2 linked regions of the Chondromyces crocatus genome follow. The protein of the gene in region 1 interacts with the protein of each later gene in a pairwise test. Links are inferred from orthologs where the notes say so. Each region holds a gene or a part of one and is shown in the gene's direction. Other genes may lie near its edges.

Evidence for each region. Proteins that work in one complex are often made in the same cells at the same time.
Region 2: the proteins of CMC5_RS21130 (region 1) and def interact in binary tests that used the Escherichia coli proteins (3 or more experiments, as listed by UniProt). The link is inferred for Chondromyces crocatus from one-to-one orthologs.

The regions. Positions count from the first base shown.
Region 1 is NZ_CP012159.1:5,770,569-5,774,454, reverse strand. Bases 413-3,359 are described here. They hold CMC5_RS21130 (aspartate-semialdehyde dehydrogenase), read left to right. Parts: upstream 413-1,355; coding sequence 1,356-2,363; downstream 2,364-3,359. Other genes in these bases: CMC5_RS21125 (thioester reductase domain-containing protein), read left to right, coding at 2,809-3,359; CMC5_RS21135 (hypothetical protein), read right to left, coding at 413-1,276. Also shown: more of CMC5_RS21135, read right to left, coding at 1-412; more of CMC5_RS21125, read left to right, coding at 3,360-3,886.
Region 2 is NZ_CP012159.1:5,504,715-5,507,987, reverse strand. Bases 470-3,273 are described here. They hold def (peptide deformylase), read left to right. Parts: upstream 470-1,515; coding sequence 1,516-2,031; downstream 2,032-3,273. Other genes in these bases: ribD (bifunctional diaminohydroxyphosphoribosylaminopyrimidine deaminase/5-amino-6-(5-phosphoribosylamino)uracil reductase RibD), read right to left, coding at 2,168-3,271; CMC5_RS20285 (ATPase, T2SS/T4P/T4SS family), read left to right, coding at 470-1,371. Outside these bases: more of CMC5_RS20285, read left to right, coding at 1-469. UniProt on the Escherichia coli protein: Removes the formyl group from the N-terminal Met of newly synthesized proteins. Requires at least a dipeptide for an efficient rate of reaction. N-terminal L-methionine is a prerequisite for activity but the enzyme has broad specificity at other positions.

The DNA.
Region 1 (3,886 bases):
CGCCGTCCCGCTCACCGCAGATGAATCCGAAACTTTCCTCGTGGAAGGCCTCGCCTGAGCCCTGCGGCGAGCCGGCGCTCCCCTTCGCCACGGCGGTCCCGTCGGGGTTCGAGGAGGCCTTCGCGCTTCGCTCCTTCGTCGCGCTCGTGGCGCTCTTCGTGTTGCCGAGGCGCACCGCGTGGCAGGAGGCCTGGCGCTCGCGGTAGGCGTCCTGCGCGAGCGCGAGCACCGCGCCGTCGGCAAGGGATACGCGGGCCAGCACGCCACCACGGGCGACGACGGCCGTCCCGTCGCCGTCGGGCCAGCCATCCTCGATGGCAGCGCGCAGCGGCCGTCGCCCCAGCGGGCTCGGGGGTCGCGTGGGCAGCTCGTCCTCGTCCTGCGGCTCACCCGACTTCGCGTGCGTCCGGAGGGTGACGTTGCCGCGCGCGTCGATGACGTAGTAGCCGTCGCGGATCATCAGCGCCGGGTCGCCGCCGATGATCCCGAGGCTGCTCGGGCGCTGCTCGACGCGGACCGGGCGCCAGGTCGTGCCGGCGTCGAACGTGGCGAGCAGGCCTTGCAGGTCGGCCTCCACGACGGCACGCCAGCCGTCGGCGAACACGATCTGCCCGTAGGCGCCCGAGAGCGGGAGCGGACCCAGGGGCAGGGCTTCGCCGCTCTGTACATCCACCGCGAGCAGGCGGTTGTTCTGGGAGAGGCGCACGTAGAGGCGATCGAAGCCCGGGATCACGTCGCTCGCCTCGGAGGAGAGCTGGGCCACGGGCTCGAGCTTTCCGAGCCAGCTGCTGGAGCGCCAGATCTGCGTGCCGCCGCGGCTGGCCGCGTGAAACAGGAAACCGCCGCCGAGGCGGGAGGGCAGACGCTGCGAGGTGACCTGGCCGTGGGGGAGCAGCTCCGCAGCGCGCTCCAGCGAGCCGTCCTCGTGCGCGATGATCCGCATGCGATCGACGAGCGTGCGTCGGTGCCCGTCTTCGAGGGCGACCACGCCGCCTTGGCCGACGAGATCCGGCAGGAGCTTCGAGGGGGTGACGAAGCTGCGGCGCTTCTCCCGGGCGACCTCCTTCGCTGCAGCGCCCGTGTCCGCGGTCACGTTCGATCCTTGCGAGCGCGCGGCGACGCTGGCCGCACCGGGCGATCCCGAACCGCTGCGCTGCGCAGCGTCGGCGGAAGGGGTGGGCGGCGCACCGCCACAGCGCACCGAGAGCGCCGCCAGCACCACCAGGACCCCTGCGCTACCCCGTCTCCGTCGGATCGACTCCGTCCGCTCGATCATGCCTGCGACCATGCTACTCCGCCCGCACGCCTGGCGCTGCCCCAGACTTGCCCGGATGCCTGCCCGGCGATAGAAGCCCATGATGTCCTGCGTCGTAGCAGTTGTGGGGGCGACCGGCGTGGTCGGTCGGGAGATGTTGCGAACCCTGGAGGCGCGGAGGTTCCCGGCGAGCCGGGTGCTGGCGCTCGCTTCACCGCGATCGGCAGGCCGGCGCCTGCCCTTTGCCGGTGGAGAGATCGAGGTGCAGACGGCGTCGCCCGAGGCCTTCGCCGGCGTGAGCTATGCGCTGTTCAGCGCGGGCGCGACCACGGCGCGTGAGCTCGGGCCTGCCGCGGCAGCGCATGGCGCGGTGGTGATCGACAACTCCAGCGCATGGCGGATGGATCCCGACGTGCCGCTGGTGGTCCCCGAGGTGAACATGCACGCGGCGGCGAAGCGCCCGCGAGGGATCATCGCCAACCCGAACTGCAGCACCATCCAGATGCTGGTGGCGCTGAAGCCGCTGCACGATGCCGCACGCATCCGGCACATCGTGGTGTCGACCTACCAGGCGGCGAGCGGGAAGGGGCACGCAGCGATGGAAGAGCTGCTCGCCCAGAACCACGCCCTGGCGAACGGCAGCCCGCCCCCCGCCGCGATCCTTCCGGGCCAGCTCGCGCTCAACGTGCTCATGGACTGGAAGGCGAGCCCTGGCTCCGATTACTCGGAGGAGGAGCTGAAGATGGTGAACGAGACGCGCAAGATCCTCAGTGACGACGGCATCGCCGTGTCGCCGACGACGGTGCGCGTGCCGGTGGTGACGGGCCACAGCGAGGCGATCCACGTGCAGTTCCACCGGCCGATGGACGCGGTCGAGGCGCGGCGGTTGCTCGCATCCGCCCCCGGGGTGAAGCTGTTCGACGAGCCGTACGCGCCTGGGCGCCACCCGCAGCCGATCCACGCGGTGGGCAGCGATGACGTGTTCGTGGGCCGTGTGCGCGACGACCTCGGCGTCCCTGGCGCGATCAACCTGTTCGTCGTCGCCGACAACCTGCGCAAAGGCGCCGCGTTGAACGCGGTACAGATCGCCGAAGGCCTCATGGGCTGAAGCCTCCAGCCGGTCGTCCCCCACGAAGCCGAGCCAGCCTCATCGGCAGCCCTCCCCGCCTCCAGCCCCTTCCTGTCGCTTCCCCTGCTCTCTTCGCGGTTCACGGCGCCCAGGCGAGGCGCGCCGCAACGGCACGAGAGGCGGGGACATCTGGAAATTCCGCTCCGCGCCTGACGTCCCCGCCGACAGCTTCATCCACCAAACCCTCGACGAACCGTTGACGAGGTCTGTTCCCTTCCCTACGACCTGAGCCAGGTGCCGGCATGCCGGCGCCTGGGGTGTGGGGTGGCTTTAGCGGAGCCAGTGCGCTTCGAACAGAAGACGTCACCGGGGAATCCCCACGCCCGCCGAGGTCGTCGCAGGAAGAGAAATCCACCCCCGGCACCCGCTGGTGTCGAGGGACGCGCTCGCGCTCGACAGAGGTCACGAGGAGGGGGGAAGCCGCATGCGGTTGGGCTCGGGGTTGGGGTGCGTCGAGTCTCTGGAGGACCGAGACGCAGGGCTGGAGGAGGAGCGCGCCACGGCGACGCTCGGCGCGCTCTTCGAGGCGCAGGCCGCGCGCACGCCAGACGCCGTGGCCGTCGAGCTCGAAGGGCAGACGATCACCTACCGCGAGCTGAGGCACCGCGCGACCTGTCTCGCCGACGAGCTGCGCCGTCTCGAGGTGGGCCCCGGCGTGCCGGTCGCGCTGCTCGCGGACCGCTCGATCGCCGAGATCATCGGCATCGTGGGGATCCTCGTCGCCGGTGGGGTCCACGTACCGCTCGATCCCTCGGAGCCCGAGGAGCGGCTCCGCCACATGGTCGATCAGGTGGAGGCGAAGGTGCTGCTCTCGACCAGCGGTCATCCGATGCCCTCGTATTTCGAGGGGTACCATGGCGTCGTCGACCCGGGGTACCTGGCCGAGTTCAGCCGGCATGGCATCCCTCCCGACGACGATCCGACGACCGCGGCGAGCGTCTTCGTTCCAGGTCACATCGACAACCCTGCCTGCGTGATGTTCTCCCCGGGCGCGGCAGGCAGCCCGCGGGGGGTCGCGGTGTCTCATCGCGCCATCCTTCGGCTCGTGAGCGAAGCGCGCGCGTCCGGGCTGGGACGCCACGATCGGGTGATGCTCGCGTCGCCCCCTCATCACGATGCCTTCCTCCTCGAGCGCTGGGGAGCGCTCCTTCAGGGCGCGCGGCTCGTGGTCATGCCTCAGGAGACGCTCCTGTCCGCGACGGCGTTCCGCGACGCCGTGCGAGCGGCAGCGATCTCGGTGATGTTCCTGTCGACGGCGCGCTTCCACGCCCTCTCCGCGCAGGCCCCCGAGGCGTTCGACGAGGTCACCCTCCTGGTCATCAACGGCGCGCCGCTCGCACCGCCCGCGGCTCAGGCCGTGCTGCGACGTGGTGCGCCGAAGCGGCTCCTGAATGGCTACGGACCCGCTGCCACGATGCTCTCGACGGCGTGCAGCCTCCTCGGCTCCCCCAGCGGTCCACGAGACCTCCCCCGCGTCGAGCCCCTGTTCGATCGGCGCGCCT
Region 2 (3,273 bases), 270 kb from region 1 along the record:
GCAGCGTCCCCCATCCCCAGCGGCACGGGAAGCCACCCCGCGGCCTCACCGCGACGCGCGCTCGTCCCGCCCGCTTCGGACCGCGCCGTGCAGATCTCCGAGCCCTTCGTCGCGACGGCCCGCCAGCGCGCGCTCTCCCGGCTCATGGAGCGGCTCGGGCAGACGGTCGATCTGCGCCCCCTCGCGGGTGGTGGTGCGCCCGATGAGGCCCTGACGCGCCGCCTGGAGGTCGGGCTGGGCGAGGCCGTGATGGGCCTGCGCGCCGCGGGCGACCTCCCGGCCGACGTCGACGGCGACACCCTCGTGGCGGACGCACGCCGCGAGCTGATCCAGCTCGGCCCCCTGGAGGCGCTGCTCCAGGACGACGACGTTTCCGAGATCCAGGTCTTCCGCCACGACCACGTGGTCGTGACGCACAACCGCCGGTCGGTGGCCGCGGAGGTGGGCTTCAGCAACGACGCGGCCCTCGCGCGCATCATCCAGAGATTGTGCGTGCTCGGCGGCGTCGCCCAGGGCGAGGGAGAGGCTCTCATCGAGCGCACCCTCCCGCGCGGCGCCCGCTTGCTGGCGGTCCTCTCCGCCACGCCGGGCGGAGGCGTCGCCCTGACCCTCCGCAAACCCCAGCGCGTCGAGCTCTCTCTCGACGATCTCGTCCGCAGCGGGACCATCTCGCGCGGGATGGCCGGCCTTCTCGCTCAGTGCGTCGCAGCGCGCGCCAACGTGCTGGTCGTGGGCTCACGCGGCTCGGGGGCCGCGGCCCTGCTCGGCGCCCTCGCGGCAGCCGGCGGCGTCGACGAGCGCCTGGTCGCCCTGCAGGACGACGACGACCTGGTGATCCAGCCGCCCCACGCGATCGGCATCTCGCTGGGCAGCACGAACGTCACGGCCGCCAGCGCCGTGCGCACGGCGGCCCGCCTGAGGCCGGATCGCATCCTGGTCCACAGCCTCTCGGGCCAGGTCGCGGCGGAGCTGGTGCTCGCCATCGGAGACGGCGCGACCGGCGTCCTCGCCGGCGCCCGCGCAGCCACCTTGCGCCAAGCCATCCCCCGCCTCATCGCCGACATCGCCGCAGCGAGGCCAGGCGTCCCGCTCGAAGCAGCGCGTGAGTGGCTGGCGTCGTCGATCGACCTCGTCGTCGAGATCGCCCGACTCCGCGACGGCCGCGATCGGGTGTTCCGGGTCGCCGATCTCGTCATGGAAGGCGGTCAGCTCGCCGTGCGCGACGTCCTCACCTTCTCGGTCGAGCGGACGGCCGCTGGAGGCGCCATCGAAGGCAGTTTCCACTCCTCCGGCGTGATCCCCTCCATCGTGGAGGACCTTGCCGCGCGGGGCGTCAACATCGACACCGCGCCCCTCCGCCGCAGCCGTTGACGGATCCGACCGCAGCACGCCTGCCGGGCGGGACCGTGTCCATGACGCGCCACCGGGGCGAACTCGTCGCCCTGACGATGCACCACGCCCCCGCCTCTTGACGGGCGTGGAGCGCCGCCCGACGCTACGTTACTGAACTGGACCATGGCCATCCGAACCATCCTCCACTACCCCGACCCCCGCCTCCGCCAGAAGGCACAGCCCGTCACCCAGATCACCCCCGAGCTGGAGCGACTCATCGATGACATGGCCGAGACCATGTACGCCGCGCCTGGCGTCGGCCTCGCCGCGACACAGGTCGGCGAGCCCCATCGCATCTTCATCATCGACATCGCGTCCGAGGACGAACCCTCGAACCTGATGGTGTTCATCAACCCCGAGATCACCCACCGGGAAGGCGGCGACGTGCTCGGCCCCGAGGGGTGCCTCTCCTTCCCGGGCGTGAGCGAGGACATCAAGCGCGCCGTGAAGGTCACCGTGCGGGCCCAGGATCGCCACGGGAAGACCTTCGAGCTGACCGCGGAAGATCTGCTGTCCGTCGCGATCCAGCACGAACTCGATCACCTCGACGGCGTGCTCATGATCGATCGCATGGGCGTGCTCAAGAAGCGCATCGTCCAGCGCAAGATGCAGAAGCGCCACGCCGAAGCCGCCGGCTGAAGCCGGGACCCTGCCTGCATCGACCGCCAGACGGGGTGCAGGCGACGCGACACACCGAAGCCAGGACCACGCCTGCATCGTCCACCGGATCGACTGCAGGCAGCGCCACACGCCGTCGCGGCGTGGCCTCTTCGCGTCAGCCGCGAGACGGGAACGCCAGCGGACCGCTCACGTAGGCATCACGCCCGCACAGCTCCCAGTGCGGATCGACGATCCGGGGCGCCTCCACCGGCGTGTCCGGCCCTGCCCAGTCCACGGCCCCTGGGCGCCCTCGCGGCCCGAGAAGGATGGGCGCGACGAACGCATGCAGCTCGTCCGGCACACGCGAGGCGAGCAAGCTCCCCGCCAGCTCGGCACCGCCCTCGACGAGGATGGACACGATCCCCTGTGCCGCGCAGAGCCGCATCGCCGCCGTGACGTCCACCCGCCCCTCGGCCGACGTCGGCGTGCGCAGCACCATGCACCCCGCGTCCACCAGCGCTTGCTCCGCCTCCTCGGGGGCGTCCGCGCCCGACAGCACCCACGTGGGCACCTCGCGCGCCGTCTGGACCAATCGCGTGTGCAGCGGCAACCGCAGCCGCGTGTCGAAGACCAGCCGGATGGGGCTCATGCGCCCCTCGGGCAGGAACGACGACTCCCGCACCGTCAGCCGAGGATCGTCGGCCAGCGCCGTCCCGATCCCGACCGCCACGGCGTCGTGGCGGGCCCGGAGTTCCTGCACCTTGGCGCGCGCCTCGGGCCCGGTGACCCACTTGGAAGCCCCCGTTCGCGTCGCGATCCTCCCATCGAGGGACAGGGCGAGCTTCAGCGCGACATGAGGCAGTCCAGTCGTGATGTATTTTGCCCAAGGAGCAATCAGCGCCCGCGCCTCTGCGCCAGCGACGCCCACCTCCACCGGGAGGCCAGCGTCGCTCAGCCGCTGCGCGCCGCCGCCAACGACCTCCGGGTTCGGATCGAGCGAGCCGATGACGACCCGTTTGACGCCCGAACCGAGGATGGTGTCGACGCAGGGAGGCGTCCTCCCCTCGTGGTTGCACGGCTCCAGGGTGACGTAGAGCGTCCCTCCCTTCACCCCCTCGCCCGCGGCGGCGAGGGCGAGGACCTCGGCATGCTCCTCGCCGGCCCTCACGTGGTGCGTCGCGGAGAGGATCTCTCCAGTGGCGCTCACCACCAGCGCGCCGACAGGCGGGTTGGGGGACGGCATGGCCTTGCGTGCCTCCTCGATGGCGGCACGCATCATGG